3 regions of the Microbacterium sp. NPDC089695 genome follow, and region 3 is predicted to be linked to each of the others. Evidence: predicted binding sites of a transcription regulator. Region 3 holds the regulator's gene; each other region holds the start of a gene.
The links. Region 3 encodes HrcA, which represses chaperone genes, less so after heat shock. Its sites were predicted from a motif close to TTNGCACTCGNNNNNNNCGAGTGCNAA; they were not measured.

Region 1 (10,274 bases), on a different contig from region 3:
TCAGGTGGTGTTCTGACCGCTGTCGGACCGGGGTCCGTCAGAGGATCAGAAGTCCATGCCGCCCGTCGGGTCGCCGGCCGGAGCCGCGACCTTCTCGGGCTTGTCGGCGACGACGGCCTCCGTGGTGAGGAAGAGACCGGCGATCGACGCGGCGTTCTGCAGTGCCGAACGGGTGACCTTCGCCGGGTCGATGATGCCCTGTGCGAACATGTCGCCGTACTCACCGGTCGCGGCGTTGAGGCCCTGGCCCGCGGGGAGCTCGGACACCTTGTTCGCGACGACGCCCGGCTCGAGACCGGCGTTGAGGGCGATCTGCTTGAGCGGCGCCTCGATCGCGACGCGCACGATGTTCGCACCGGTCGCCTCGTCGCCCGAGAGCTCGAGAGCGTCGAGCGCCTTCGTGCCCGACTGGATCAGCGCGACGCCACCACCGGGGACGATGCCCTCCTCGACGGCCGCCTTCGCGTTGCGCACGGCGTCCTCGATGCGGTGCTTGCGCTCCTTGAGCTCGACCTCGGTCGCGGCACCCGCCTTGATGACGGCCACGCCGCCGGCGAGCTTCGCGAGGCGCTCCTGCAGCTTCTCGCGGTCGTAGTCGCTGTCGGTGTTCTCGATCTCACGACGGATCTGCGTGACGCGACCCTCGATCTGGTCGGCCTCGCCGGCGCCCTCGACGATCGTGGTCTCGTCCTTGGTGACGATGACCTTGCGCGCACGGCCGAGGAGGTCGAGCGTCGCGTTCTCGAGCTTGAGGCCCACCTCTTCGGTGATGACCTGTCCGCCCGTGAGGATCGCGATGTCCTGCAGCTGCGCCTTGCGGCGGTCGCCGAAGCCCGGAGCCTTGACGGCGACGGACTTGAAGATGCCCTTGAGCTTGTTCAGCACGAGCGTCGCGAGAGCCTCGCCCTCGACGTCCTCGGCGATGATGACGAGCTCCTTGCCGTCCTGGATCACCTTGTCGACGATGGGCAGAAGGTCCTTGATGTTCGAGATCTTCTGGTTCGCGATGAGGATGTACGGGTCCTCGAAGACCGCCTCCTGGCGCTCCGGGTCCGTGACGAAGTAGGGGTTCAGGTAGCCCTTGTCGAAGCGCATGCCCTCGGTGAGCTCGAGCTCGGTGCCGAAGGTCTGCGATTCCTCGACGGTGACGACGCCCTCCTTGCCGACCTTGTCGATCGCCTCGGCGATGAGCTCGCCGATGGCGGGGTCAGCGGCCGAGATGGACGCGGTCGCGGCGATCTGCTCCTTCGAGTCGATCTCCTTGGCCGAGGCGAGCAGCTCGTCGGTGATGGTCGTGACGGCCTTCTCGATGCCGCGCTTGAGGGAGATGGGGTCCGAACCGGCCGCGACGTTGCGCAGGCCCTCACGGACGAGCGCCTGAGCGAGGACGGTGGCGGTGGTGGTTCCGTCGCCGGCGACGTCGTCGGTCTTCTTGGCGACCTCCTTGACGAGCTCCGCGCCGATCTTCTCGTACGGGTCGTCCAGCTCGATCTCCTTGGCGATGGACACACCGTCGTTCGTGATCGTGGGGGCGCCCCACTTCTTCTCGAGCACGACGTTGCGACCGCGCGGGCCGAGGGTCACCTTGACGGCGTCGGCGAGGATGTTGAGGCCGCGCTCGAGACCGCGACGGGCCTCCTCATCGAAAGCGATGATCTTTGCCATGAGTTTTGTCGTCCCTCCTGGACGTAGACGTGGGTTTAGCACTCAGAGTGAGAGAGTGCTAACGCCATTCTGGCACTCGACCCCATCGAGTGCAAGCCGCCGGGAGGGTCCGGCGGGCGCTCACGGCGCGGGCGTCTCCTCCGGGCTCGCCGGCGGGTTCGCCGACCGGTCCAGCCCGATCACGACGGTGAGCTGCTTCTGATCGGTGTCGTTCATCGCGGCGTAGAAGTCGCTCTGTTGCACGTCGGCTCCGCCGATCAGGCCGGCGAGGCCGATCGCCGCGAGCTCGTCCTCGTCGGCGACGTAGTACACCGTGGTGGTGCTGAAGTCCTGGCTCGTGCTGTCGCTCGCGAACACGATGTCGGCCGCCCAGCCGCTGTTGATGAGCGTGTCGCGCATCTGCTCGTCGAGCCCCTCGTCGGCCGTGGCGTTGAGGATCAGTACGGAGTAGGTCGTGTCGATGACCCCGGTCTCCTCGGGCGTGGGGGTCGCCGTGGGGACCGCCTCGGGGAAGAGGGAGATGCGCCCCATCACCACGAGCGAGCCGAAGATGCCGCCGATGATGAGCACGAGGGCGGCCACGAAGGACCACAGGAGCACGATCCAGCCGTTCATCCCCGGTGCTTCGGCGCGGTGCGCACCCACGCGTCCGGAGGAGCGGGGGACGTCGTCGAATCGATCGCGGTTCGGCTTAGACACCCCTCGATGCTAACGGCACGCGGCTGTGCAACCGTGTCGGCGCCCCACGAGCGCGCGGCGCGGCGCGGTTCAGCCGACGAATCCGGGCGTCCTGGTCGACCGTTGCAGCGCCCGGGCGTCGCGGATCCGTCGCAGTCGTCCGATCAGGAGCGGATCGTACCGAAGGGCGTCCTCCGACTCGATCAGTCGCCCGAGGAGCTGGTAGTACCGCGCCGCGCTCATGCCGAGCTGCGCGCGGATCACCTCTTCCTTGGCGCCGCCGTGGCGGGGCCACGCGGTCTCGAGCGCGAGGATCAGTCGATCCCGTTCGCTCAGCTCTCCGCGCATGCGATCAGACTACGACGCACCCGGCCCCGCGCCCGGACGCCACTCCCACCATCGGCCGAGCGGATCGGCCGCGGCGCGCACGCGGCCGTCGAGCGCGACCACGAACCCCGGCCAGTGGTCCGCGTCGACCGGCGGGCTCCAGACGTGGAGGAGCGCAGGAGGATCGATCGTGATCCACCGCGCCGGCAGCGAGCGGATGCGGTCGACGAGCGCCGTGCGCGGCTCCCGCGGGATGTGCACGAGCACACCGGGGGTGGTGATCACGAGGGTCGCGTCCGGCGGCGCCTGGGATGCGAGGTCGTCGAGCCGCTCGGCCGCGTCGCCCGCCACGAGCAGGGGCGGGTCGGCCGCCGCGATGTCGAGCGCTGCGGCGACCCGCTGCTCGCGCCCGCGCTCCCCCGGCCAGACGAGACCCTGGAGCCACGCCCTGTCGCGCGCATCCCGGGCATCGAGGGGGGCGAGGTCGATGCCCGCCCGCCAGACGACCTCCGGCATCCGCAGGGGAGGCAGCTCGCCGTCCACCGTGCTCTCCAGCACGACGGCCGAGGGCCCGTCGTCGGGGTCGAGTGCCGCGCGCACGCGGCCGTCGCCTCCCGCGAACCGGTACGAGTAGCGGTCTGGGAACAGGCACAGGCCCGCCGACGCGCCGATCTCGAGCAGCGCGACGGGCCCGTCGATCTCCGACAGCGCCGGCAGCATGGCGGCGAGGCGCAGAGGCTCGTTGGTCTGCAGGCGGCGCGCGGTGCACTCGGCCACGACCTCGTCGGCGTGAGCCAGCACGAAGGCGCGCCACTCGGCGTAGTCGCCGAGGCCGACGCCCAGCATCCGCGTCACCGCGAACACGAGCGGCGGCTGCCTGCGGGTCTCCGGGATGCGGGAAAGGATGTCGCGCACGGCGGCGTCGGCGGCGACGCCGGTCGCCCATTCGGCGTACAGGACGCTGCGGCCCGGAGCCTCCTCGACGGCGAAGCGCGTGTAGCGCTGCTGCACGGCATCCGTCATATGACCATTCTGCCGCGCCGACACCCGTCCGGACGCGAGAGAATGGACGCAGACCCCCAGGAGGACCGATGTCGTACAGCGTGAACAAGACCGAAGACGAGTGGCGCGAAGAGCTCGGCGCAGACCAGTACGCCGTGCTGCGCGAGGCCGCGACCGAGCGCGCGTGGACGGGCGAGCTGCTCGACGAGGGCCGCGCCGGCCTCTACACGTGCGGCGCGTGCGGAGCGGAGCTGTTCAAGAGCGGCACGAAGTTCGACTCCGGATGCGGGTGGCCGAGCTTCTACGAGTCGATCCGCCCTGACGCGGTCGAGCTCATCGAGGACACGAGCCTCGGGATGGTGCGCACCGAGGTGCGCTGCGCCAACTGCGGCTCGCACCTCGGACACGTGTTCCCCGACGGCTTCGGCACGCCGACCGGCGACCGCTACTGCATGAACTCGATCGCGCTGAACTTCACACCCGACGAGGCATGAGCGCACTCGAGGCCGTCCGCTCGCGGCAGTCCTGGTCGAAGGTGACCGACGAGGCGCCGACCCGTGAAGAGCTGCTCACGCTCGTGACGGCCGCCGGCCGCGTGGCCGACCATTCGTCGCTGCGGCCCTGGCGCCTGATCGAGATGCGCGGCGCCGATCGCGAGGTGCTCGGCGCGGCGATCGCGAAGGCACAGGGCGACTCCTCCCCCTCGACCAAACCGCTGCGCGCCCCGCTGCTGATCGCGGTCGTCGCGAGCTACCGCAAGAGCGACAAGGTGCCGCGATGGGAGCAGGAGGCCGTCGCGTCCGGCGTGGCCCACACCCTGAGCCTGCTGCTCGACGACGGCGGCTGGGGCGTCATCTGGCGCACGGGGCATTACACGCGGGCGAAGGCGGTCGCGGCCGCCCACGGCCTCGCGAAGAACGAAGAGCTGCTCGGCTGGCTCTATGTCGGCGGCAAGCCCGTCGGCAAGAAGCCGGGCCGGCGCAAGGTCGTCGAGGCGCGGAAGCTCCTCACGCGGATGCCGGTCGCCGACGCGTCCGCCGCCTCCGACGCCCCGGTGACGGCGGAGAAGTCGAAGAAGAAGGCGAAGAAGGCGAAGAAGGCCGCGAAGAAGTAGTCAGGCCCGTCGCCTCGGCAGCGCCACCACGACGGAGGCGACCGCGACGACGACCATGCCGACGATCTGCCACAGGGCGGGTCCGGCGTCGGCGGGCCAGATCAGGTCGATCACGACAGCCGTCGCGAGCTGCCCGAGCACCGATCCCAGCCCCATCAGCAGCACGCCCGTGTGCGCGACGATGAACGCGCCCAGCAGGATGTACGCGAACCCCAGGAACCCGCCGAGGTACAGCCACGGCTCAAGGGGCGGCGGCTGCGGGAGCCCGCGCACCGCGATGCTCACGCCGGCCGCGAGCAGCAGCGCGATCGTGCCGGCGACGAAGCTCGTGAACGTCGCGACGAGCGGCGACGCCACGCGCTGAGCGAGGCGGCCGTTCGTCGCGGCCTGCCACGCGATGCCGACTCCGGCCGCGAAGGGGAGCAGCAGCATCCACAGCGGCGCAGCGGCGAGCACGTCGCCGCTCAGCGAGATCCCCACGGCGGCGAGCGCGAGCGCGCCGCCCGCCACGCGTCCGGGCGTGACCGCTACGACACCGGCAGGGCCGAAGCCGATCCGATCGAGCACGAGGCCGTGCAGGGTCTGCCCGGCGACCACGCCGACCGTGAAGAGCGAGACGCCGAGCACCCCGGCCGTCACCCCCTGTGTCGAGACGGTGAGGGCCCCGCAGGCGCCGCCCAGCAGCATCCAGAACGGGATCGAGCGGTCGCGGACGCCGGAGACCAGGCGCCGTACGCCACGACGGGCGGCGGGGATGCTCACGATCACGGCGATCAGGGCGGCGAGACCGACCGCGAACGACAGCAGCCCCGCGACGATGCCGTTCTCGACCCGCACGCCGAGGACGCCGTTCACCCGTGCCTGCACCGCCGTGAGCACACCGATGGTCACTGCTCCGCCGATCGCCACGGGGGCGGGCAGTCGGCGGGTCGCGGTCACCCGTCGACACTACTCCCGGGCGCGGGCGTCCCCGCACGCGGGCGGGCAGGCGGATGTCGGATGCCCGGCGTACGCTGGCGGCATGTGCGCGAGCTATGGCCTCGATCCCCGGTTCACCGACGCGGAGCTCCTCGCCGCCGCCGACGAGGAGGTGCTCGAGGGGCTGCGCGACTGGGCGAAGGAGAACGCGGGTGAGACCGTGCGCCCCACGGGCAAGAACCTGCGCAACCTCAACCCGATCGTCGCGCAGCCCGACGTGGCCCCGACGCTCGAACCCGGCTGGTGGGGATTCCTCGTCGGCGGCGAACCCTCGAAGTTCCCGTCCATCAACACGCGGTCCGAACGCCTGCAGGAGCGCCCTGGTGGTCTGAAGACGCGTGCGCTCGTCCCGGCGACGAGCTGGTACGAGATGAAGAAGCCCGAACGCGTGTGGCACGAGTTCCTGGTCGACGACGGAGCGCTGTTCGGCATGGCCGCCGTCACTCAGCGAGGACGGACGAGCGATGGCTCCTGGTTCACCTGCTACTCGATCGTGATGCGCCCGGCGCCCGAGCATCTCGCCGGGATCCACGACCGCATGCCCCTTCTCATCCCCGCATCCCTGAGTCACGACTGGCTGACGGCCGACCCGACGCGCGCGATCATCGACGAGGCGATCGCGGCGTCCGACGACGTCGCCGCGCGTGTGAGCACCCGCGCTCGCCCCTGAGCACCGCGTCGTCCTCCGGTGCCACGGAACGGATGCCGGTATGCCGCCGTTCCGGTACCGCAGGAGGATGCCGGGAGGCCCCTTGCCCCGTAGCGTCGAAGACATGATCACAGCAGAGGGCCTCACGAAGAGGTTCGGAGACAAGACAGCCGTCCAGGACGTGTCGTTCACGGTGCGGCCCGGTTCGGTGACGGGATTCCTCGGCCCGAACGGCGCCGGCAAGTCGACCACGATGCGGATGCTCGTCGGACTCGACCGCCCGACCGCGGGCGTCGCGACGATCGGGGGACGCGAGTACCGCGGACTCCGCGCACCGCTCACGGAGGTCGGCGTCCTTCTCGACGCCAAGGCCGTGCACACCGGCCGCACCGCCCGCAACCATCTGCGCGCGATGGCGGCGACCCACGGCATCCCCGCCTCCCGCGTCGACGAGGTCATCGACCTCGCAGGCATCGGATCCGTCGCCCGCAAACGCGCCGGCAAGTTCTCGCTCGGGATGGGGCAGCGCCTCGGCATCGCTTCGGCCCTGCTCGGCGATCCGCACACACTGATCCTCGACGAGCCCGTGAACGGCCTCGACCCCGAGGGCGTGCGCTGGGTGCGCCAGTTCGTGCGGCACGCCGCGTCCGAGGGCCGCACGGTGCTGCTGTCGAGCCACCTCATGAGCGAGATGGCGCAGACCGCCGACCATGTGATCGTGATGGGGCGGGGACAGGTCCTCGCGGACGCACCGCTCGACGAGCTCGTGCGGGAATGGACGCGCAACACGGTGCGCGTGCGCACGCCGCGGGCCGCCGACCTCGCCGCAGCCGTGGGCGGTCCCGACATCGAGATCGTGAGCACGGCACCCGATCTGCTCGACGTCGTCGGCCTCCCGGCCTCGCGCATCGGCGACCTCGCCGCAGAGCGCGGCATCCCGCTGCACGAACTCACGCCGACCACCGGCTCGCTCGAAGACGCCTACCTCGCCCTCACCGGCGAGGCGGTCGAGTACCGCACCAAGGAGATCTCATGACCGCCACGCAGACTGCGCCCCGCACTCGCGCGCAGGTCGACACGGGTCGACGACTCACCTTCGTCCGCGCCGTGCGCGGCGAGTGGATCAAGCTCGCGACGCTGCGCTCGACCTGGTGGTCGATCGGCCTCGCCGCGGTGCTGACGATCGGCATCGCCGTCCTCATCGCCCAGGCCATCGACATGCCGGGCTTCGAGCCTATCCAGGCCGTCGTGATGCCGATCCAGTTCACGATGCTGCTCGCCGGCATCCTCGGCGCGATCGCGGTGACCGGCGAGTACTCGACCGGGATGATCCGCTCGACGCTCACGGCCAATCCGCGCCGCGGGTCCGCGCTGCTCGCGAAGGCTCTCGTCGTCGCGGTGTTCCTGTTCGTGTCCTCGCTCGTGATCTTCTCGGCCGCCGCGGGCGCTGTGTCCGCGATCGTCGCACCGCGTGAGCAGAGCATCGACTGGGGTGACCCGGCGGCCTCCCTGCTGCCGATCGTCGTGTCGTCGCTCTCGATGGCGGTGTTCGCGTTGATCGGCGTGGCCTTCGGGTTCATCCTCCGCTCCGGCGCCGGAGCGATCGCCGCGACCGTCGGCCTGCTGTTCGTGCTGCCGATCGTGGCGAACTTCTTCGCCCTCGCCGGCGAGGCGTGGGCGTGGGTCATCGACGCCGCCGCCTACCTCCCCGTGGCCGCGGCCCAGAGCGCGATCCTCCCGGAGGGCGCGACGCTCGACGAGCCGGTCGCCTTCCTCACTCTGGGCATCTGGGCGATCGGCGGACTGATCATCGCGTGGATCGTCGTGCGGACCCGCGATGCGTGAGCACGCGTCCGTCCTCGCGCACGCGTAGAGTCGCCCGCGTGACCCGTATCCGCAGCCGCAGCGCCTCCCTCCGCGAGCAGGAGGAGGAGCTGCGGCTGCCGCGTCCTCCCGGCGTCCTCCGGCGCTTCTGGGTGCGGCATCCCGTCGTCGCCGACGTGCTCATCACGCTCGTGTGCCTGGCGCTGTCGCTGCTGCCCGCCGCGCCGTTCACGGAGACGGGCGATGCGACGCCTCTGCGGATCGGGTTCGCCGCGATCGCTCCGATCGCGATCATCGCTGCGTGCGTGACCCTGATGTGGCGTCGTCACGCGCCGCTCGTCCCGTTCGTGGCATCGTTCACGGTCGAGGCGCTCCTGCTGTTCGCTCCTCAGCCCTCCGGCACGCCCCTGATGTTCGTGACCTGCTACTCGCTGGCCGTGTACCGGTCGACGCGAGCGGCCTGGACCGGCTTCGGCATCGCTGTCGCGTCTCTCACCGGCCTCGCGGGGCTGATGCTGCTGACGGGCGCCGTGACGTTCCAGATCGCGATCAACACGGTCGCGACCTCGCTCGTCCTGGGGCTCATCGGCACGCTCATCGGGGTGAACGTCGGTGGCCGCAAGCGCTACATCGCGGCCGTTATCGACCGTTCGCGTCAGCTGCTCGTCGAGCGCGATCAGCAGGCGCAACTCGCGGCCGCCGCCGAGCGAGCCCGGATCGCGCGCGAGATGCACGACATCGTCTCGCACTCCCTGACCGTGATCGTCGCCCTGTCCGAAGGCGCGGCGGCCACGAACGACCGCGCCCAGGCCGCCGCCGCGTCGACCGCCTCCGCCGAGACGGCGCGCAGTGCGCTCACCGAGATGCGCGCCATGCTCGGTGTGCTCCGCGACGCCGAGTCGCCTCTGCCGCTCGCCCCGATGACCCCCGCAGAGCCGCACGAAACGGTCGCGACGGCGCAGCGGGCGGGCTTCCCGGTGACGCTCTCGGTGAGTGGCGACGCCGCCCTGCCGCCGGCCGTGTCGCACGCGGTCGGTCGCATCGTGCAGGAGGGCGTGACCAATGCGATGCGCCATGCACCCGCGGCCACCGCGATCGCCGTGCGCGTCGCCCACGGACCCGACGACGTGACCGTCGAGATCGCCAATGACGGGGCCACGGGCCCCAAGGGCACCACGGGCTACGGCCTCCGCGGACTCGCGGAGCGCGCCGGCCACGTCGGCGGCCGCATCGTCTCGGCACCCGTACCCGGTGGGCGCTGGATGCTGCACGCCGTCCTCCCCCGCACGGGCGCCGACACCGCGTCCCCCGACATTCGCACCGAGGAGCGCTCATGAGCACACCGATCTCGATCCTGCTGGTGGACGACCAGGAGCTCATCCGTCTCGGCTTCCGGATGGTCCTGGAGGCCGAGGAGGACATGGTCGTGGTGGGTGAGGCGGCCGACGGCCACGCTGCGATCGCCCAGACCGCGGCGCTCGCACCCGACCTCGTGCTCATGGACATCCGGATGCCGGGTCTCGACGGCATCGCCGCGACCGAGGCGATCGTGCGCGAGCATCCGCAGACGCGCGTGCTGGTGCTTACGACGTTCGATCTCGACGAGTACGCGTTCGGGGCGATCCGCGCCGGGGCGAGCGGCTTCCTCCTCAAGGACGCGCACCGCCAGGAGATGCTCTCCGCCGTCCGTGCGGTGCACCGCGGCGATGCGGCCCTCGCCCCTCGGGTGACCCGGATGCTGCTCGAACACGTCACCCCGCAACTCGGTGTCGAACAACCGGGCGCCGGGGTCGTGGCCGACGACCCGTCGACGGTGCTCACGGACCGCGAACGCGACGTGTTCCTGGAGATCGGCCGCGGGCTGACGAATGCCGAGATCGCCCGGGCGCTCTACGTGAGCGAGTCGACGGTCAAGACGCACGTCGGGCGGGTGCTGTCGAAGCTCGGCGCTCGCGACCGCATCCACGCCGTGATCCTCGCGCACCGTCTCGGGCTGGTCGGCGGCGATGACCTGCCGCCGACCGAACCCTGAGCCTG
Region 2 (10,274 bases), on a different contig from region 3:
TGGCGCAGTCCGCGAACGTGGTGCACTTCTCACCGTCGCCCGAGCCGCCCGAGACCTCCTGCATCTTGGCCGCGATGTCCGCGCCCTCGGTCGAACCCGCCGCGAGCGACGCGAGCGCCACGAGCACGACGGCGTCGTAGGCCTCGGCCGCGTACGTGAAGTCCTTGACCTCGGCGTTGCCCTCACCCGTCCAGTACGTCTGCAGACGGTCGGTGAAGTCGTCCTCGAGTGCGGGACCGGCCTTCGTGCCCTGCGCGCCCTCGAGCGACACCGGGATGTCGGAGCCGTAGTCGGACAGGTTGCCGTCGACCAGGTAGAACTTGTCGGCCGAGATGCCGGCGTTCACCAGCAGCGGCGCGATGGTCTTGAACTGGTCGAACGACACGATCGCGACGGCGTCGGGGTTCTGTGCCTTGATCGTCTCGACCTGGGCGTCGAACTGCGCATCGCCGACGTTGAACGACGCCTCGGCGACGACCTCGCCGCCGGTGCCCTCGAACGTCTCCTTGATCGCCGCGTCGAGGCCGGTGCCGTAGGCGTCGTTCTGGTAGATGATGCCCAACGTCTTCGCGCCGTCCTCGGCGATCAGGTTGCCGAGCACCTCACCCTGCAGCAGGTCGCTGGGGGCGGTGCGGAAGTAGAGTCCGTCGTCGTCCCACGCCGTGAAGTCCGGCGACGTGTTCGACGCCGAGATCTGCAGGATGCCGGCGCTGACGTTGCCGTCGAGGATGAGCTTCGAGACACCCGACGCCGCGGCGCCGACGATGGCCGAGACGCCTGCGCCCTGGAGCTTGGTGATCGAGGTCTCGTAGGCCTTGGTGTCGGTGTCGCCCTCGTCCTCGGCGGTGAGGTCGATGGTGATACCGGCGTCGGCGTCGTTGATCTCCTGCACAGCGAGACCCACGCCCGACTCCATGGGCGGGCCGAGGAAGGCCAGCGATCCGGTCTGCGGCAGCAGCGAGCCGAGCTTGAGGGTGAGGTCGGCTGCGGGCTTGTCGCCGCCGCCGGAGCCCTCGTCGGAGGGCGTGCTGCTGCAGCCCGAGATGACCAGCGCAGACGCGCTGACGAGCGCGATCCCTGCGATGATCTTGGCGCTGCGCGAGCGCGTGAATACGGTCATGATGCTCCCTTGCGTGACTGGCCGCGGATATGAACCGCGGTCGGATGTTCTACACATTAGGTGCAGAAAGTCTCGATCAGGAGTCGCCAACATTTCGGTGCGTTAACGATCCTCGGGAGAATCCGACGACGCCCGGGACCCCGCTCAGGGAGCGGTCACGAGCACCCGTCGTCCGCGGCGTGCCGCGAGCAGCAGATCGATCACGAACACGACGATCGCGACCCACACGAGGACGAACCCGATCCACCGCTCGATCGGCATCGGCTCGCCGAGCACCAGCGCTCCGATCAGGAACTGCATGACCGGCGTGACGAACTGGATCATGCCGATCACGGTGAGATCGATGCGTCGGGCACCCGCGGCGAAGAGCAGCAGCGGCACGGCTGTCGCGACGCCCGCGAACGCGAGCAGGGCCACATGCCAGGGGCCGTTCGCGCCCATCGTGAGGCCCTCCGGGGTCGTGGCCACGAGGATCAGCTGCACGACGGCGATCGGGATGAGCCAGAACGACTCCAGCGTCAGGCCGCTCACGGCGTCGACGGCCGGTCCGATCTTCTTCTTGATGAGCCCGTAGAGGCCGAAGGAGGCCGTGAGCGAGAGTGCGATCCACGGGAAGTCCCCGTACAGCACGACGATCACGATGACGGCGACGGCCGCGATGCCGATGGCCGTCCACTGGAGGCGGCGGAGGCGCTCCCTCAGCACGAACACCCCGAGGAGCACGGTGGTGATCGGGTTGATGAAGTAGCCGAGGCTGGTCTCCAGCACGTGCCCGGTGAGCGTCCCGATGAGGAACACCTGCCAGTTCACGTAGATGAGGAGACCGGCGAGTGCGGTCCAGCCGAGCAGGCGCGGCTGCCGGATGATCGTGCGCAACGCGGCCCAGCCGCGCATCACCGTCAGCAGGATGATGCAGAAGACGAGCGACAGCAGCACGCGCCAGGCGACGACCTCCCACGGCCCCGTGGGGGCGAGCAGGAGGAAGTAGAGCGGGAGAACGCCCCACAGCAGGTAGGCGCCGCCCGCGTACGCGACCCCTGCGGTCTGGGTGGCGCGGGTCGCGGGGTTCGTCGAGGTCACCGCACAACCCTAGTGCGGGCGCGTCGGCCGGATCCGCCGAAGGGCGGTCGCCCGCGGAGAATGGCAGGAATCGGATGCCGTGTGGCTGAACGCAGGAAGGGCTCGGATGCACGAAGCATCCGAGCCCTTCCGAAGAGTGGTCTCAGCGGACGACGACCGCGAGGACGTCGCGGGCCGACAGGACGAGGAACTCGTCTGCGCCGAACTTCACCTCGGTGCCGCCGTACTTGCTGTACAGCACGCGGTCGCCCACGGCGACGTCGAGCGGAACACGGTTGCCGTTGTCGTCGATGCGGCCGGGGCCGACCGCCACGACCTCGCCCTCCTGGGGCTTCTCCTTGGCGGTGTCGGGGATGACCAGGCCACTCGCGGTGGTCTGCTCGGCCTCGACCTGCTTGATGACGATGCGGTCCTCGAGCGGCTTGATGGAAACCGACACGGTCTACCTCTTCTTTCTTGACGCTGACACGAAAGACTCGTTCGCACTCTCAACCCGAGAGTGCTAACAGCAGTCTACGGCGTCGGCTGGCACTCATGCAATGCGAGTGCCAGCCGACGGACCCGGCGCCCTGGGCACGCCCGCCTAAGCTGAGGGTGTGGAGATGACCGAGCTGCGCGCCCTGCTCACCCCCGAGGGACTCGAGCTGCTCGACGGGCTCGGGCCGGTCGACGGCGTCGCCGATGTCGCACGTACGGTCTCGCGCCTGCGCGCGGCGGGGCACTCCCCCGACCTCGTCTCGGCCGTGGTGGGTCAGGCGCACCTGCGCGCGAGAGCCGCGACCAAGTTCGGCGATTTCGCGGCGCGGATGCTGTTCACCCGCGCCGGTCTCGAGCAGGCGACCCGGCTCGCGGTCGCCGCACGGCACGCTCAGCGGATGCGACGCTCAGGGATCACGAGGGTCTCGGATCTCGGATGCGGGATCGGCGGCGACGCGCTCGCGTTCGCCGCCGCCGGGCTCGACGTCACCGCCGTCGACGCCGACGAGGTGACGGCCGCGATCGCCGCCTTCAACCTCGCGCCGTTCGCCGAGACCGCTGCCGTGCGGCACGGGACCGCGCAGGATCATGTGCCCGCGCCGGCTGCGGGCCAGGCGGTCTGGATGGACCCGGCACGGCGCACCTCGGGGCACAGCGAGACGCGCCGCGTCTCGTCCGACGACTACTCGCCGCCCCTCGACTGGGCGTACGACGTCGCCGGGCGCATCCCCACCGGCATCAAGCTCGGCCCGGGGCACGACCGCGACGCTCTCCCCTCCGATGCGGAGGCGCAGTGGGTCAGCGCCGACGGCAGCGTGGTCGAGCTCGTGCTCTGGACCGGGGCGCTCGCGCGCGACGGCATCCGTCGCTCGGCCCTCGTCATCCGCGGCGAGCGCTCGCACGAACTCACCGCCGCAGCGGACGCCGTCGACGAGCCGGCGCGCGCGCTCGGCGCCTTCGTGCACGAACCCGACGGCGCGGTCATCCGCGCCCGTCTCATCGGCGACGTCGCGCGCAGCCTCGACGCCGGCATGCTCGACGAGCACATCGCGTACCTGACGTCGGACGCTGCGCTCACGAGTCCCTTCGTGCAGTCGTTCCGCGTGCGCGAGACCATGCCCGCGAACCCCAAGGCGATCAGCGCGGTGCTGAAGGCGCACGGCATCGGCACCCTGGAGATCAAGAAGCGCGGCGTCGACATCGACCCGGCCGCGTTCCGCAAGAAGCTCGCGCTGCGGGGCGATGCCTCCGCCACGCTGTTCCTCACCCGCATCGGCGACCAGCGCCGTGCGATCCTCGCGGATCGCGTTCCCGCAGCGGACTGACCTCAGCCGTCCGTCCCCGCCGAAGGGACCTCGACGAGGATCGGGTCGCCGTGCTCGCCGCCCAGCTCGACGTACGCGGCCCCGGCATCATCGGGGTCGCCCTGCTCTATCGTCAGGTACGGCGTGCCCCACCCCGTGAACCGGATCTGCAGCGTCCACAGCACCGGGGTTCCGTCCTCGGCGGTCTCCAGGCTGAGCGCGCGAAGACCCGCGCGCCGGTCGTCGGACACCCGGCAGGCCGTGGCCGCACTCGCGGCGTCCACGACCATGCACTGCACGAAGCCGCCGGTCTGCGTGCCGTCCGCCGGCTTGTCCACCAGCCAGACCGGCTCGTCGTGGAAGTACCCGACGATCGACAGCCCCGGGAGGTATCCCTCGGCGACCAGGGCCTCGGCCCGCTCGCGCTCCGACCCTTCGAACTGCCCGAGCATCGCGTCGTCGATCTCCCAGCGGTAGATCCATGCGAGCGGTTCGCCGGACGTCGAGTAGCCCACCGTCGCCGAGATCGAGGTGCCGTACTCGTCGGCCGGATCGTCGGGGTCGGCGACCGGCACCGACATCGACACGGTGAGCGGCTGACCGTCGTCGGCGTCGTCGAGCGCGCACTGATCCTGCGAGGCCTCGCCGACGTCGAGCACCGCGCACGCGATCTCACCGTCCCTGCGCGTCGCGTACCAGACCACGGCGTCGTCGTCCTCCGCGATCAGGCGCACGGAGCCCGCGTCGTAGTCCCCCTGCTGCAGCTCGAGACGTCGCTCCTGCTGTGCGGACGAGAGCACTTGGTCGTCACGCCCGAACACTCCCCACCCGACGGCGACGCCGATCAGCAGCAGCACGAGGGATGCCGCGACCGCCGTCCACGCATGCGCGCGGAGGGCCCCTGGCAGGGCGCGGGCCGGCGCCGGGGCGGGATCGGCCGCCGGCTCCACGAGCTCGGGCACCACGGCATCCGGCTCCGCAGCGGCCGTATCCGCGCCCGTCGGCACCGCGTCGGCCGGTGCGGCGTGCGCAGAGCTCGACGGCTCGGACTCGGCGCTCCGCTCCCGCGCCACCCGGGCGGCTTCGAGCTCGGACAGCCGCGCAGCCTCTTCGGCCGTCAGCCCGCCGTCGCGACCGTAAGCGCGCTGCTGCAGCGCACGAAGCTCCGCCGCGTCATCCTCGGGAGGCATCGGAGCCCTCTCCGTGACTGATCGTCAGATACTGCTGCGCGTAGCCGACCGTGTACTCGTACCTCGTCGTCTCGCCGTCGCCATCGACCCGGTCGAGCACGAGCGGCTCCTCGTCAGGCATCCCGATCGGATTGTCGCGGCATTCCATGTCGGGCTCCGGCCGGGAGCCGTCGTACACGAGGCAGTACATCTGCGTTCCGGTCATCGTGCCCACCCAGAGCGGCACGTCGCCGTCATATCCCACCACCGCGAGCGAGCGACCGTCGAATCCGGCTTCCACGAGCGAATCGGCGATCGCGAGCTCCTCAGGGTTCGCGTACATCGAGGATCCCTCGGACGGCGCGACGTAGCTGTAGGCGATCACCGCCGGGTCGCCGCGGGAGCTCAGGAAGAGCTGCGCGTCGACCCGATACCGCACGTCGTCGGCGTCGTCACCCTCGCCGGACGTCTCGGACAGCGAGCCGTACACGCCTCCGGTGAGCACCTGTTCGCGGGTCGAGCACGTGGGCGCCGTCTTGACCCCGTCGCCGAGGATGAGGCAGATGTTCGTACCGTCCCGCTGCGTCGCGTACCAGACCACCGTGTCGCGTTCGATCGCGACCGCTCGGATCGAGCCGGTGTCGTAGATCCCCGAGGCGATCAGGTCTCCCTGCCACCCCTGCTGATCGGCCGAGAGCTGCGGGGCCGTCTCACCGCCTCGATCGCCGAACGCGAGCCACCCGCAGAGGATGCCGACGCCGATGAACGCGACGATCGTGAGCGCGACGGCGAGTCCACGCCGGGCGAGCAGCGAGCGGAGCGACGGGGTGTCGGCCTGCGGAGCGGCGCCCTCGTCGGAGTCGGATCCAGCCGCGGGTGTCGGGGCGGCGGGTGTCGGAGCGGCGGGTGTCGGAGCGGTGGGTGTCGGAGCGGTGGTCGCGACCGTGACCGTCGCGGACCCGGTTGACGGGCGGATCGACGAGGACCCCACGGACGCGGGTGAATCCATGGTGCCCGTCGGCGCCGGATTCGCGCGGGTGCGAACACCCTCGATCTTTCGAAGGCGCGCCGCCTCGGCATCCGTGAGCCCTCCTGCGCGACCGTAGGCCTTGGCCTGCAGCGCTCGCAGCTCGCGGATGTCGTCGTCGGCCATGCTCAGCCGAGCCTCTCGAACTGCATCCCCGCCCACACCAGCCAGCCCAGGCTGTAGACGGTCGCGCACAGTCCCAGCACCAGCGCCCACCGCGCCATCGCTCTGCTCTCCACCGGGCGACGCAGCGACATCACGGCCGCGATGACCGCGACGACCGCGATCGGGATGGCCCAGCCGACGAACAGCGACGCGCCCAGGGCGACGATCGCCGCCATCAGCGCCCACGGCGCGAGTCGGGTGTCGTCGACGGCGACCACGGTCGCGGTCGTCGGCTCCCAGTCCGGCTCACGCGGCGGGGAATCGACGTCAGGACCGCTCACCACGACCGGTTCGATACCGACCGGGCCGGTGGGCAGCTTCGTGTAGCCGTCTCGGCGAGCGCCGGGCAGCCGCGCGGAGCCCGCCGGCCGTTCGACCTCGCCGCTCGGGCTCTCGACACTCGTGCGGGGCGTCGCGGGCTCTCCCGAGGAGGCGGAGTCCGCCCCTGCGGGCGTGAGCGGATTCTCGCGACCCATCACGCCACCGCGATGCTCTCGCCGACCTGGATCTCGGTCACGGGCAGAGTCGAGTCCGCGCCGAAGGCGAGCGTCGACGGGCGGCGGCCCGAAGAGATCAGCTCGGCGGCGAGCGCTGCGATCATCGCCCCGTTGTCGGTGCACAGAGACAGCGGCGGGATGCGCACCGTGACGCCTGCGGCCTCGGCTCGGGCGAGCGCGACATCGCGCAGCCGGCGGTTCGCGATCACACCGCCGCCGAGCAGCAGGCGCGGCACCCCGAGATCCGTGCACGCCGCGAGGGCCTTGGTCACGAGCACATCGACGACAGCCTCGCGGAAACTCGCCGCGACGTCGGCGACGGGCACCTCGACGCCCTCGGCCTCGCAGCGCTCGACCCACCGCGCGACAGCGGTCTTCAGACCCGAGAACGAGAAGTCGTAGCGGTGCGCCGCCATGTCGGACGCGCGCGACAAACCGCGGGGGAAGCGGATCGCGTCAGGGTCGCCGTCGAGGGCTGCCCGATCGATCTCGGGGCCCCCGGGGTACGGCAGCGACAGCAGCCGCGCGACCTTGTCGAAGGCCTCGCCTGCCGCGTCGTCCATGGTCTCGCCGAGCATCTCGACGTCGGTCGTCAGGTCGCGCACATGCAGCAGCGAGGTGTGGCCGCCCGACACCAGGAGCGCGACCGTGGGGTACTCGAGGGGCGCGGAGTCGGGGGTGAGGATGTCGGCGGCGATGTGCCCCACGAGATGGTTCACGGCATAGAGCGGCTTGTCGAGAGCGACGGCGAGCCCCTTCGCTGCGCCCACGCCCACCATGAGCGCCCCGGCGAGACCCGGTCCGCTCGTGACGGCCACCGCGTCGAGGTCGTCGAGCCGCACGCCCGCCTCGGCGAGAGCCGCATCGATCGACGGCTGCAGCGCCTCCAGGTGCGCGCGCGCCGCGACCTCCGGAACGACCCCTCCGTACCTGGCGTGCTCGTCCATGCTCGACGCGATCGTGTTCGACAGCAGCATGCGGCCACGGACGATCCCGATCCCGGTCTCGTCGCAGCTCGTCTCGATGCCCAGCACCAGAGGCTCGGTCATGCGGTCGCCTCCTTCGCGGCATCCGCGGCCGCACCCCGTCGGTGCTGCAGCACGAGCCGCATCACGATCGCATCCACGTCATCCGGCTGGTAGTAGCGCGGGCGTCGCCCGATCTCCTCGAACCCCTCGGAGAGGTACAGCCCCTCGGCACCCGGATTGTCGGCGCGCACCTCCAGGAACACCTCGCGCGCGCCGCGGTCGGCAGCGGTCTCGAGCAGGGCCCGCAGCAGCGCGCGCCCGCGGCCTGCGCCCCGGTGCTCCGCGTCGAAGGCGATCGTCTGGATGTCGGCATCCCCCGCTCCTTCGAGCGCGCGCACGCCCCCGTAGCCGATCACGGTGCCCTCGTGCTCGTCGACGAGATAACGCCCGTGGGGGCTGCCGAGCTCGAGCGCCATCGCCTGCGCGCTCCACGCGTCGGTCGGGAACGAGCGATGCTCGATGGCCATGATGGCGTCGAGGTCGTCGGGGGTCGCAGTGCGGAGCGTCACAGGCCCACCTTCTTCGGGGCGCCCGGCACCGTCACGTCGGGATGCCGCAGATACAGCGGCTCCTCGCCCGCGAGGGTGCGGCCGGCCGCCAGCGCCCGCGCGCCGACGCGCGCCAGGTCGGCGGCCGAGAGCGTGGTGACCTCGATCGCGCGGATGCCGGCGAGCGCCTCGTCGACGTTCGCCCGAGCCACGAGCGCCGTGTCGGTCTCGACGCGGGGGATGCCGTCGGCGTCGAGGCCGTCGAACACCGTCACGGCGACCTCGCGGCGTCGGGCGTCGGTCACGATCGCGAAGAGTCCGTCGACGCCGTCGACCTCCATCGCGGTCAGGGCGGCGGCGAGGTGGCTGGGCACGGCGACGACGGGAACGCCGCGGCCGAGAGCGAACGTGCGAGCGGCCGCGATGCCGATGCGGAGGCCCGTGAAGGGTCCGGGCCCCATGCCCGCGACGACGTGGTCGATCGCGCCGGCGCCGGCGCCGTCGACGACGTCGCGCAGGAGGTCGCCGATCACCTCGGCGTGGCCGAGCGGATCGTCGGTCGCCGCCTCGGCACGGAGGGCTCCGTCGTCGGCGACGATCGCGACGGCGGTTCCCAGAGAGGTGTCGACGGCGAGGATCACCCTTCCAGGGTAGTCTGCGCCGCCTGGGGCGGGGCTGCCCGCCTGCCGTGAGCGATGGTCACGTGGCGAGGAGCGTCGGAATCGAGGTCGGCGGGATCCACATCGTGGTCGACGCCGACGGGACGCTCGAGCTCGATGTCCCACCACGACTCCGCGAGGTCCTCCGCCATGCCGCGACCCCACTCGATCACGACGACCGAACGGTCGAGATCGATGTCGAGGTCTTCGAGCTCGGCACCGGAACCGAGCCGGTACGCGTCGACGTGCACGAGCGGGGCCCGCCCCACGAGGGAAGGATGCGTGCGGGCGATCACGAACGTCGGACTCTGCACCGGGCCCCGGACGCCGAGTCCCTCGGCGAGCCCCCGCGTGAACGTGGTCTTGCCCGCTCCGAGCGGACCGGTGAGGATCAGCAGGTCGCCGCGCCCGAGCTGCTCGCCGATCCGGAACCCCAGCTGCTCCATCGCCCCGGCCGTGTCGATCTCGTGGCGGCCCAGGAACGCCGGGTCGACGCTCACGCCGACCTCCGCGGCACTCGGGCGCCGATGCGCGTGACGATCTCGTAGTTGATGGTCGATGCGGCGTTCGCCCATTCCGAGGCCGAGGGGACGCCGAGCGTCGGATCCCCGAACAGCACCACTTCGTCGCCGATCGACACCGGGGCGTCGCCGACGTCGACCACGAACTGGTCCATCGCGATGCGGCCGACGTTGGTGTGGCGACGACCGGCGATCGACACCGGCAGCCGGCCCGAGGCATGGCGAGGCACCCCGTCGGCGTAGCCGAGCGGAACGAGCACGAGCGTCGTGTCGTGCGGCGTGCGGTGGTCGTAGCCGTAGGAGACGCCGGCGCCTGCGGGCACCCGCCGGACGGCAGCGACCGCCCCGCGCAGGGTCATCGCCGGGCGAAGCCCCAGGTCGGCCGACGAGCGGTCCTCGAACGGCGACAGGCCGTAGATCCCGACGCCGATGCGCACCGCATCCAGACGCGTCTCGGGCAGGTCGATCGCCGCTGCGGTCGCCGCGATGTGGCGGATCTCGGGGTGGATGCCGAAAGACGCCGCCGCAGCGACCGCATCCTCGAAGCGGGCAAGCGCCTCTCGGTCGTCCTGCGGCGAGGTGTTGGAGAGGTGGCTGAAGAGGCCGATGATGCGCAGTCGGCCGATGCGTTCGAGGCGTGCCGCCTCCGCCAGCACCCGCTGCCAGTCGCCCGGGGCGATGCCGTTGCGCGACAAGCCCGTCTCGAATTTGAGGTGCACGCCCACGGGCCGATCGACCG
Region 3 (10,274 bases):
AAGCCTTGGACACCCGGGCTGGAGGAGCCGGTGACGTAGAAGACGGTGGTGCCGACGGCGTTGTTGAAGCCGATCGCGAGCAGCACGAGAGCGAAGCCCGCGACGACCGTCGGGATGTTCATCGTGATGATGCTCGTGCCCTGGCCGATGCGGTCGGCGAGCTTGTACTGCCGCGACGCGGTGTACACGCCGAGCGCGATGCCGAGCACAGTCGTGATGATGGTCGCACCGAGCACCAGCTCAGCGCTGACCCAGACCCGGTACGCGACCTGTTCGTTGACGGACTCGCCGGTCGGGCCCAGGCCCCAGTCCCAGCGGAAGATGATCCCCGAGAACCACGTCCACCAGCGCTCGATGAGCGGAACGGACTCGCTGAGGTTGCGCGGACGGAGGAGATTGTCGATCTGATCGGCGGAGAGCGGGGGGCGTCGGCCGACGTAGTTGTTCTCGGGATCGAGATACAGCCAGGCGAGGAAGTAGGTGATGTTCGTCGCGATGACGATCATCATCAACCACCCCAGCAGGCGGCGCACGAGATACTTGATCAAGGTGATGATTCTTTCTCTTCTACAGACGCGCGCGGGGTCTGCCGACGCAACGCTGAGCCGGAGGACAGTCAATCACCATCTGCCGTTCTGCGCGACACGACACCTGCACCTGGTCTGTGACGGAGTCTTATCGCTCACGGGATCCGGTGTCACGGATGGCTCCCGGGCAACTTCGCGAGAATATCACCGGATCGCCCGAATCGGGCATTAGCCTCCCCTCACCGTAGAATCGTCGGGACATGTCACCACGCGCTCTCACTCCGCTTCAGCCTGCCGCGACGCCAGCGACGCAGATCCGCAATTTCTGCATCATCGCGCACATCGACCACGGCAAGTCGACGCTCGCCGACCGCATGCTCCAGATCACCGGCGTGGTGTCGGATCGGGACATGCGCGCGCAGTACCTCGACCGAATGGACATCGAGCGCGAGCGCGGCATCACCATCAAGAGCCAGGCCGTGCGGATGCCGTGGGAGCTCGAGGGGGAGACCTTCGCGCTCAACATGATCGACACCCCGGGGCACGTCGACTTCACGTACGAGGTGTCCCGTTCGCTCGCGGCGTGCGAGGGCGCGATCCTCCTGGTCGACGCCGCGCAGGGCATCGAGGCGCAGACTCTCGCGAACCTGTATCTCGCGCTCGAGAACGACCTCCACATCATCCCGGTGCTCAACAAGATCGACCTCCCCGCGGCCGATCCCGACAAGTACGCGAAGGAACTCGCCTCGCTGATCGGCGGCAAGCCGGAGGACGTACTGCGCGTCTCGGGCAAGACCGGCGTCGGCGTCGAGGAGCTGCTCGACCGTCTCGTGCAGGAGATCCCGGCCCCGGTGGGCGATGCGGATGCTCCGGCTCGAGCCATGATCTTCGACTCCGTGTACGACGCGTACCGCGGGGTCGTCACCTACGTGCGCATGGTCGACGGCAACCTGTCGCCGCGCGAGCGCATCCAGATGATGTCGACCGGCGCGAACCACGACGCGCTCGAGGTCGGCGTGTCGAGCCCCGAGCCGATCCCCACCAAGGGTCTCGGCGTCGGCGAGGTCGGCTACCTGATCACGGGCGTGAAGGACGTGCGTCTGTCGAAGGTCGGCGACACCGTGACGGCGGCACGCAAGCCCGCGACCGAGGCGCTCGCGGGCTACACCGACCCCAAGCCCATGGTCTTCTCGGGCATCTACCCGATCGACGGCAGCGACTACGCCGAGCTCCGCGAGGCGCTCGACAAGCTCAAGCTGTCGGACGCCTCGCTGCAGTACGAGCCCGAGACCTCGGTGGCGCTCGGCTTCGGCTTCCGTTGCGGATTCCTCGGGCTGCTGCACCTCGAGATCATCACCGAGCGTCTCTCGCGGGAGTTCGGACTCGACCTCATCACGACCGCGCCCAGTGTGATCTACGAGGTGCTGACCTCCGACACGGGCGAGACCGTAACGGTCACGAACCCCAGCGAGTACCCCGACGGACGGATCGGCTCGGTCGCCGAGCCCATGGTGAAGACCGCGATCCTGCTGCCGAAGGACTACGTCGGCACGGTCATGGAGCTGTGCCAGTCGCGGCGCGGCTCTCTGCTCGGCATGGAGTACTTCTCGGAGGAGCGCGTCGAGCTGAGGTACATGATGCCGCTCGGCGAGATCGTGTTCGACTTCTTCGACCAGCTCAAGTCCAAGACCCAGGGCTACGCCTCACTCGACTACGAGCCCGCCGGGCAGCAGGAGGCCGACCTCGTGAAGGTCGACATCCTCCTCCAGGGTGAGAAGGTCGACGCGTTCAGCTCGATCGTGCACCGCGACAAGGCCTACGCCTACGGCACGATGATGGCCGAGCGGCTGCGCAAGCTCATCCCTCGCCAGCAGTTCGAGGTGCCGATCCAGGCGGCGATCGGCGCGCGGATCATCGCCCGCGAGACCATCAGGGCGATCCGCAAGGATGTCCTCGCGAAGTGCTACGGCGGTGACATCACCCGCAAGCGCAAGCTCCTCGAGAAGCAGAAGGAGGGCAAGAAGCGCATGAAGATGGTGGGTCGCGTCGAGGTCCCGCAGGAGGCGTTCATCGCCGCGCTGTCGGGAGACGTCGAGGGCAAGGACAAGAAGTAGGTGACGCGGCTCCGCGACTCGCGTCCGAGCACGCGTGGCCATCGGTCGGGTCCCCGTCCAGGTGACCCCCGGTAGGCTGGTCATCATGCGGCGCGGGACTTTCCGAGACGACACGGTGGACTATGCGGCCGTGGGTGCGACCCACGCGCCCGATCTCATGCAGTACCCGCCGGAGCGCAGCATCCCGGCGGAGAACTCGTGGCGCATCGGCAGCGGAGCGGAACGCTTCCAGACCGCGGGCGAGTCGCTGCTGTCGTGGACGGCGCAGCGCGCATCGGGTCTGAGCGTGGAGGACGTGCGTCCCGCACCGGGCCCCGCGTATGCAGGTGTGAGCTTCGACGCGGAGGGCACCCCCATCGCGCCGAGCAAGAACGAGGTCGAGCAGCGCTTCGACACCGAGGGCACGCCGTACGCGGGCCCCGGCATGACGCTGAAGCTGCGCGGACGCATCGCCGGCATGAGCGCGGACGCCGAGCTGCGCGTGATCTCGGTCACGGAGGAGAAGCGTCGCATCGGTCTCGTGCTGGGCACGGTCGGCGGCTCGGTCGTGCGCGGCGAGGAGTCGTTCGACGTCGAGTGGCGCGAGGACAACGACGAGGTGTGGTTCACCGTGCGCGCGTTCGACGCGCCGAACGCACTGCTGTACCGCACAGTCCCCGCGCTCGTGAAGCGGCGTCGGCGCGAGCTGTTCGCGCGGTACCTGCGCTCGATCTCACCGCTCTACGCGACTCCCGTCTGAGATGGCGGGTCCCCTCCCTCTCGGTGATCCGGCTCCGGCCGACGGGCGCCTGCCGCACGACCTTCCGATCGATCCGACCGTGCCGTTCTCGGCGTACCTGCACATCCCGTTCTGCAGCGTGCGCTGCGGGTACTGCGACTTCAACACCTACACCTCGAGCGAGCTCCGCGGCGCGAAGCAGGAGGACTACGCCTCGACCCTGATCTCCGAGATCGAGCTCGCGCGACGTGTGATGTCGGATGCCGGCGCCGTGCGCCCCATGGACACGGTCTTCTTCGGAGGCGGCACGCCGACCCTGCTTCCCGCCGGTGACCTGGCCAGGATGCTGGGCGCCGCGACCGAGGCGTTCGGACTCGTCGACGGTGCCGAGGTCACGGTGGAGGCGAACCCCGACACCGTGACGCCCGAGGTCGCGCGCACTCTCGCGGACGCGGGCGTGACGCGGATGTCGGTCGGCATGCAGTCCGCCGTGCCGCACGTGCTGGCGACCCTCGACCGCACGCACCGGCCCGAGAATGTGCGCACGGCGGTCGCGGCCGCGAAGGATGCCGGGCTCGCGGTCAGTGTCGACCTCATCTACGGTGCCCCCGGCGAGTCGCTCGCCGACTGGGAGGCGTCGATCGATGCGGCGCTCGACCTCGAGTCCGACCACATCTCGGCGTATGCGCTCATCATCGAGGACGGCACGAAGCTCGCGCGGCAGATCCGCCGCGGTGAGGTGCCCACGCCCGACGACGACCTCCAGGCCGACATGTACGAGCTGGCCGATGCGCGCCTCGCCGCGGCCGGGTTCGAGTGGTACGAGGTCAGCAACTGGTCGCGGAGCCTCGATCAGCGATCACGGCACAACCTCGCGTACTGGCGGGGGAGCGACTGGTGGGGTTTCGGTCCGGGGGCACACAGCCATGTCGCGGGTCTGCGGTGGTGGAACGTGAAGCATCCCGCTGCGTACGCACAGCGCCTCGCGGCATCCGAGTCGCCGGCGGCGGGCACCGAACGGCCGGACGCCGAATCCCGGATGCTGGAGCGCATCCTGCTGCTCAGCCGCATCCGTGAGGGGATCGCGACCTCGGAACTCCCGCCGGAGCGGCGCGAGCGGGTCGCCGGCCTCATCGCCGACGGCCTCGTGGATGCGTCGGCCGCGGTGCGCGGACGCGTGCAGCTCACGCTGCGGGGGCGCCTGTTGGCGGACGCCGTGGTGCGCGAGCTCACGGACTGAATCGAACGGCCCGTCAGGGAAGAAGATCGAGCGCGACCGTGCGTCGCTGCGGCACGGTGGCGCTCTCGGCGTCGAACAGCCGTGTCGTCCGCTCGGCGCCGTACGCGGGCCATCCGGGGTCGCCTGTCGTGATGAACGAGATCCACGCCGCGTGCATCTCGTCGGCGAGGCGCTGCGGCGCGTCGTCGCCGGCCAGCCGCCGGGTCTCGGGGTCGTCGAGTCGATCGAATACGAATCCGAGCTCGAGCGCATGCGCGGCGCGCAGGTCGCGCACCGGGCTGCGCCAGGCGAACTCGTAGACGAAGGTCGGAGCGCGTCGCGCACGCGCCACCCGGGTCAGGGGAGCACGGAGCATGATGTCGGTCGCGAGCTGGCCGAAGATCTCGCCCGTGGATGCACCGGGGAAGGCGGCCCGGTAGGCGGCGACCGCGCGGCGGGGGATGCGCAGGGCCAGTCGTGCGAGAAGGAGCTTCAGCCTGCTGATCCCGGCGAGCGCCTCGGGGGTGAACCAGAGGCGGTACTCGTCGGTGTTGGTGCCGATAAGCAGCGGGACGTCGATGTCGGGGATCACCTGGTGCGGAGAGCGGGGGAGCGACTCCTCGTCGAGCGCGAACTGGAACCCCGGCGCCCCGCCGAGCGGCGACGATCCCGCCGCCTGCTGCCGACGCGCATCGAGCAACTGCTCCGGGCTCACCCCGAGAAAGGCCGACCGCTCGGGCGCGATGCCGAGCCGCTTCGCCAACTGCACCGTGACGCGACCGGCCTTCGTCGACGTCTGCGCCTCCAGGGGGCCGGATTCGATGATCGCCCGGGCGATCAGGCCCCGTGACTCCGACCTCGCGAGGAGTCCTGCCACGATCGCCCCGCCCGCCGACTCGCCCATGACCGTGATGCGCGCCGGATCGCCGCCGAACGCCGCGATCTCCCTGTGCACCCATGCGAGACCGGCCGCCGCGTCCTCCAGCCCGAGATTGCGCGGTGCGCCGTCGAGCACAGAGAACCCTTCGGAGCCGAGCCGGTAGTTGATCGAGGCGAACACGATGCCCGCACGGGCGAATCCGCTGCCGTCGTAGAGCGAGAGGGCTGCGGTGCCGCGCTCCAGCGCTCCGCCGTGGATCCAGAGCACGACCGGAGCATCGCGCGCGTCGCGCGGCGCCCAGACGTTGACGGTGAGGATGTCGCGACCCGGGATCTCGACCGAACCCAGCAGATCGCCGATGGCGCCGGGGTACGGCGATTGCGGGGCGGTCGGCCCGAACGCTCGCGCCTCGCGCACGCCGTCCCACGGATCCGCGGGACGCGGGGAACGGAACCGGTGGTCTCCGAAGGGCGGCGCGGCGTACGGGATGCCCCGGAACAGACGGATGCCGTCGACCTCCTCTCCACGCACGGTCCCCGCGGTCAGAGTGGCGTCGACGGCATCGCTCATGGTCGTCATCGTAGGGGCCTTCCGCGTGTCGGCGGCTGCGGCGGGTAGAATTGGCACTCGACGCACGTGAGTGCCAGACACATGCAACGGACGAGGGGAGAAGCGATGGTCAGCGAACGAGGCCTCCAGGTGCTCCGCGCCATCGTGCAGGACTACGTCGAGACGCACGAACCGGTCGGCAGCCGGTCGATCGTCGACCGTTACTCGTTCGGGGTGTCGGCGGCCACGATCCGCAACGACATGGCCCTCCTCGAGGACGAAGAGCTCATCGCGGCCCCGCACACGTCGTCGGGACGCGTCCCCACAGACAAGGGCTACCGGGTGTTCGTCGATCACCTCGCCCAGTTGCGCCCGCTGTCGGTCGCGCAGCGCACCGCGATCGAGTCCTTCCTGACCGATCCCGCCGACCTGGACGATCTGATGGCGCGCACCGTCCGCGTGCTGACGCAGCTCACGGGGCAGGTGGCTCTTGCGCAGTATCCGTCGTTCGCGCGTGCGCGGCTCACGCACATCGAGCTCGTGGCGCTGGCACCCAACCGGCTGCTGATCGTGCTCGTCACGGACGCCGGCGGCGTGTCGCAGCGCATGGCTCCGCTTCCCGCCGACATCGACGAGTCCGACATGGCGCTGCTGCGTGCACGGCTGTCGTCGCTGCTGGCCGGCCGCGCGGTCAGCGAAGCGGCGGAGCGACTCGACGCGCTGCTCGGCGGAGACGAGCATGCGAACGACGCCGTGCTGCGGGCCGTCGCCGCCGTGATCGTCGAGGAACTCGGCACGTTCCGCCAGGAACGCCTCGTCATGGCAGGAGCGGCGACACTGGCTCGTCGCGAACACGACTTCCGCGGCAGCATCCATCCGCTCCTGGAGGCGATCGAGGAGCAGGTGACCCTCATCCGCCTGATGAGCGAGATGGAGGCCGACGCGCACGGCCTCGCCGCGAGCATCGGCGCGGAGAACGCGTCGTTCGGGCTCGACGAGGCGTCGATCGTCGCGAGCAACTACGCGGCGCGCAGCGGCACGGCACGCGTCGGGGTCATGGGCCCCACGCGCATGGACTATCCGAGCAATCTCGCGGCGGCGCGGGCCGTGGCCCGCTACCTCTCGCGGATGCTCGACGAGGACGAGGCGTCCCGCTGACGCGGGCGCCCAGAGAACACACGCAGAAGGGCCATCGTGGCGGACCACTATGAGGTACTGGGCGTCTCACGCGACGCCTCCACCGACGAGATCAAGAAGGCGTACCGGCGACTCGCGCGGCAGCTGCACCCGGACGTGAACCCGGGCGAGGAAGCGGCCGAGAAGTTCAAGCTCGTCACGCACGCGTACGACGTGCTGAGCGACGACGACTCGCGGCGCCGCTACGACATGGGCGGCGGCGACGGCGCGTCCGGCAACTTCCAGGGCTTCGGCGGGTTCGGCGACATCTTCGAGACGTTCTTCGGCGCGGCTCAGGGCGGGGGTCGGGGCGCTCGGCCCCGTTCCCGTCGCGAGCGCGGTCAGGATGCCCTGGTGCGGGTCACGCTCGACCTCGGCGACGTCGTGTTCGGTGCGCATCGGGACATCGAGGTCGACACGGCCGTGCTGTGCGAGACGTGCAACGGCTCGTGCTGCCAGGAGGGCACCTCGCCCGTCACGTGCGACATCTGCGGCGGCAGCGGTCACGTGCAGCGCCAGGTGCGCAGCCTGCTCGGCAACGTCGTCACCTCGCAGCCCTGCGGCACGTGCGAGGGATACGGCACGACGATCCCGTACCCGTGCGGCACCTGCGGCGGTCAGGGGCGCGTGCGTTCGCGTCGTACGGTCTCGCTCGACATCCCGGCGGGCGTCGAGACCGGTCTGCGGCTGCAGCTCCCCGGTTCGGGCGAGGTCGGCAAGGCCGGCGGCCCGAACGGCGATCTCTACGTCGAGGTGACGGTGAACCCGCATCCCGCGTTCAGCCGCGACGGCGACGATCTGCTCGCGACGCTCGAGGTGGCGATGACCGACGCCATCCTCGGCACGGAGACGACCATCCAGGGCCTCGACGGCGAGGTGGATCTCGAGATCCGCGCCGGCGTGCAGTCGGGCGACGTGCTCACGATCAAGGGTCGAGGCATCACGCCGTTGCGCGGCAGCCAGCGCGGCGACCTGCGCGTCGGCGTGCAGGTTCTGACGCCGACCAAGATCGATTCGGCGCAGCGCGCGCTGATCGAGGACTTCGCGAAGAAGACCAAGGCGCCGGAGCCGCAGCTCGCCCAGTTCCAGCAGGGGCTGTTCTCGAAGCTCCGCGACCGCTTCCGCTCGCACTGACCGGGACGACCACATGGCCCTGCACTTCCTCGTCGAGACCTCGTCGGATGCCGCCGTCGGCGACCTCGTGTCGCTGACCGGCGCCGAGGCGAAGCACGCCGCCGTCGTGCGGCGCCTCCGCGTCGGCGAGGAGGTCACGGTCGGCGACGGCTCCGGAGTGTGGCTGACGGGCACGGCAGAAGCCGTGTCGCCGTCGCTCGTCGACGTGCGCGTGTCCGCACGCTGGGTCGACGCTGCACCATCCCCGCGCCTCGTGCTCGTGCAGGCACTCGCGAAGGGCGACCGCGACGAACTCGCGGTGCAGGCGGCGTGCGAGCTCGGGGTCGACGAGATCGTGCCCTGGCAGGCGAGTCGCAGCGTGTCGCGATGGGAGGGTCCGAAGGCCGTCAAGGGGCGCGAGCGCTGGGCGAGCATCGTCCGCGAGGCCGCCAAGCAGGCGCATCGGCCCTGGGTGCCGGAGGTCGCTGCGCCGGCGTCCACGAAGGACCTCGCGGCGCGCGCGGCGGCGCAGCGCGTGCTGGTCCTCGACCCCACGGCTCCCGCGCGCCTGTCGGCGCTGGTGCCGGACGGCCGGGACATCGTCCTGGTGGTCGGCCCGGAGGGCGGGATCTCCGACGCCGAGCTCGCAGCGCTCGTCGAGGCGGGCGCGGAGCGTGTGCTCCTCGGCGACACCGTGCTGAGGACGTCGACCGCCGGACCCGCGGCCATCGCCGTGCTCTCGGTGGCCCTCGGACGTTGGTGATCGCGCTCCGGGCCCGGCGGGTGCACGGTCGGTAGACTGACAGCATGTCCGAACCCTCGATCTTCACGCGCATCCTCGACGGCGACATCCCGGGTGAGATCCTGCTGGACACCGGCCGGGTGTTCGCGATCCGCGACATCAACCCCCAGGCGCCGCTGCATGCGCTCGTGATCCCCAAGACCGCGGAGTACCGTGACGTCACGGAGCTCGCCGCCGGTGATCCCGGTCTCCTGGCCGAGATGGTCGCCGCCGCCAAGCAGCTCGCGACCGCGCATGCGAACGGCGAGTACCGCCTCATCTTCAACAACGGCGCGAGCGCCGCCCAATCCGTCTTCCACGTGCACGCCCATGTGCTCGGCAACATCGAGGAGAACAAGCTCGTTGGCTTCTGACGACGACAACACCCCCACCGACCGCGACGTTTCGGAGCGCATCTACGCCGACGGCGTCGCCATGGTGCAGCTGCTCGGCCCGCAGGACCGCCTGCTCCGGATGCTCGAGAAGGAGCATCCGGATGTGCAGGTGCTCGTGCGCGGCAACGAGATCACCCTCAGCGGCGCGCCCGACGCCGTGGCGCGCGCGAAGAACCTCGTCGACGAGCTGCTCACCATGACGAAGGCCGGACACGACCTCGCCCCGAGCGACGTCGCGAGCTCGGCGCGCATGCTCCGGGCGGACGGCGGACCCCGACCCAGCGAGGTGCTGGGCGAGGCGATCCTGTCGACACGCGGCAAGGTCATCCGTCCCAAGACGCTCGGCCAGAAGGAGTACGTCGACGCGATCGAGGAGAACACGATCGTCTTCGGCATCGGCCCGGCCGGCACCGGCAAGACCTACCTCGCGATGGCGAAGGCCGTGCAGGCGCTCCAGCGCAAGGAGGTCACGCGGATCATCCTCACGCGCCCGGCCGTCGAGGCGGGGGAGCGGCTCGGGTTCCTGCCCGGCACGCTGACCGACAAGATCGACCCGTATCTGCGTCCCCTCTACGACGCGCTCAACGAGATGATGGATCCCGAGATCGTGCCGCGCCTGATGGCCACAGGCACGATCGAGGTCGCTCCTCTGGCGTACATGCGCGGCCGCACGCTGAACGACTCGTTCGTCGTGCTCGACGAGGCGCAGAACACCACGCCAGAGCAGATGAAGATGTTCCTCACGCGCCTCGGCTTCGGCACGCGCATGGTCGTGACCGGCGACATCACGCAGGTCGACCTG

Region 1: groL (chaperonin GroEL) is a predicted target of HrcA. The motif match lies at 1,701-1,727, and genes of this name have one in related genera.
Region 2: groES (co-chaperone GroES) is a predicted target of HrcA. The motif match lies at 2,726-2,752, and genes of this name have one in related genera.

The regions. Positions count from the first base shown of each region.
Region 1 covers NZ_JBIVHG010000001.1:33,106-43,379, forward strand. The annotation lists gene groL (chaperonin GroEL) at 46-1,665, opposite strand; gene ACIPYT_RS00185 (LytR C-terminal domain-containing protein) at 1,786-2,364, opposite strand; gene ACIPYT_RS00190 (DUF3263 domain-containing protein) at 2,434-2,691, opposite strand; gene ACIPYT_RS00195 (DUF2332 family protein) at 2,701-3,693, opposite strand; gene msrB (peptide-methionine (R)-S-oxide reductase MsrB) at 3,762-4,166, shown strand; gene ACIPYT_RS00205 (nitroreductase family protein) at 4,163-4,786, shown strand; gene ACIPYT_RS00210 (DMT family transporter) at 4,787-5,695, opposite strand; gene ACIPYT_RS00215 (SOS response-associated peptidase family protein) at 5,808-6,434, shown strand; gene ACIPYT_RS00220 (ABC transporter ATP-binding protein) at 6,538-7,449, shown strand; gene ACIPYT_RS00225 (ABC transporter permease) at 7,446-8,258, shown strand; gene ACIPYT_RS00230 (sensor histidine kinase) at 8,297-9,574, shown strand; gene ACIPYT_RS00235 (response regulator) at 9,571-10,269, shown strand.
Region 2 covers NZ_JBIVHG010000001.1:1,785,954-1,796,227, reverse strand. The annotation lists gene ACIPYT_RS08745 (ABC transporter substrate-binding protein) at 1-1,120, opposite strand, end outside; gene rarD (EamA family transporter RarD) at 1,265-2,200, opposite strand; gene groES (co-chaperone GroES) at 2,343-2,639, opposite strand; gene ACIPYT_RS08730 (SAM-dependent methyltransferase) at 2,803-4,002, shown strand; gene ACIPYT_RS08725 (hypothetical protein) at 4,005-5,171, opposite strand; gene ACIPYT_RS08720 (hypothetical protein) at 5,155-6,303, opposite strand; gene ACIPYT_RS08715 (hypothetical protein) at 6,306-6,818, opposite strand; gene tsaD (tRNA (adenosine(37)-N6)-threonylcarbamoyltransferase complex transferase subunit TsaD) at 6,818-7,888, opposite strand; gene rimI (ribosomal protein S18-alanine N-acetyltransferase) at 7,885-8,376, opposite strand; gene tsaB (tRNA (adenosine(37)-N6)-threonylcarbamoyltransferase complex dimerization subunit type 1 TsaB) at 8,373-8,996, opposite strand; gene tsaE (tRNA (adenosine(37)-N6)-threonylcarbamoyltransferase complex ATPase subunit type 1 TsaE) at 8,993-9,514, opposite strand; gene alr (alanine racemase) at 9,511-10,274, opposite strand, start outside.
Region 3 covers NZ_JBIVHG010000002.1:212,578-222,851, reverse strand. The annotation lists gene ACIPYT_RS14210 (ABC transporter permease) at 1-548, opposite strand, end outside; gene lepA (translation elongation factor 4) at 788-2,641, shown strand; gene ACIPYT_RS14200 (DUF1990 family protein) at 2,727-3,380, shown strand; gene hemW (radical SAM family heme chaperone HemW) at 3,382-4,599, shown strand; gene ACIPYT_RS14190 (carboxylesterase/lipase family protein) at 4,613-6,028, opposite strand; gene hrcA (heat-inducible transcriptional repressor HrcA) at 6,134-7,165, shown strand; gene dnaJ (molecular chaperone DnaJ) at 7,202-8,317, shown strand; gene ACIPYT_RS14175 (16S rRNA (uracil(1498)-N(3))-methyltransferase) at 8,331-9,059, shown strand; gene ACIPYT_RS14170 (HIT domain-containing protein) at 9,104-9,451, shown strand; gene ACIPYT_RS14165 (PhoH family protein) at 9,513-10,274, shown strand, end outside.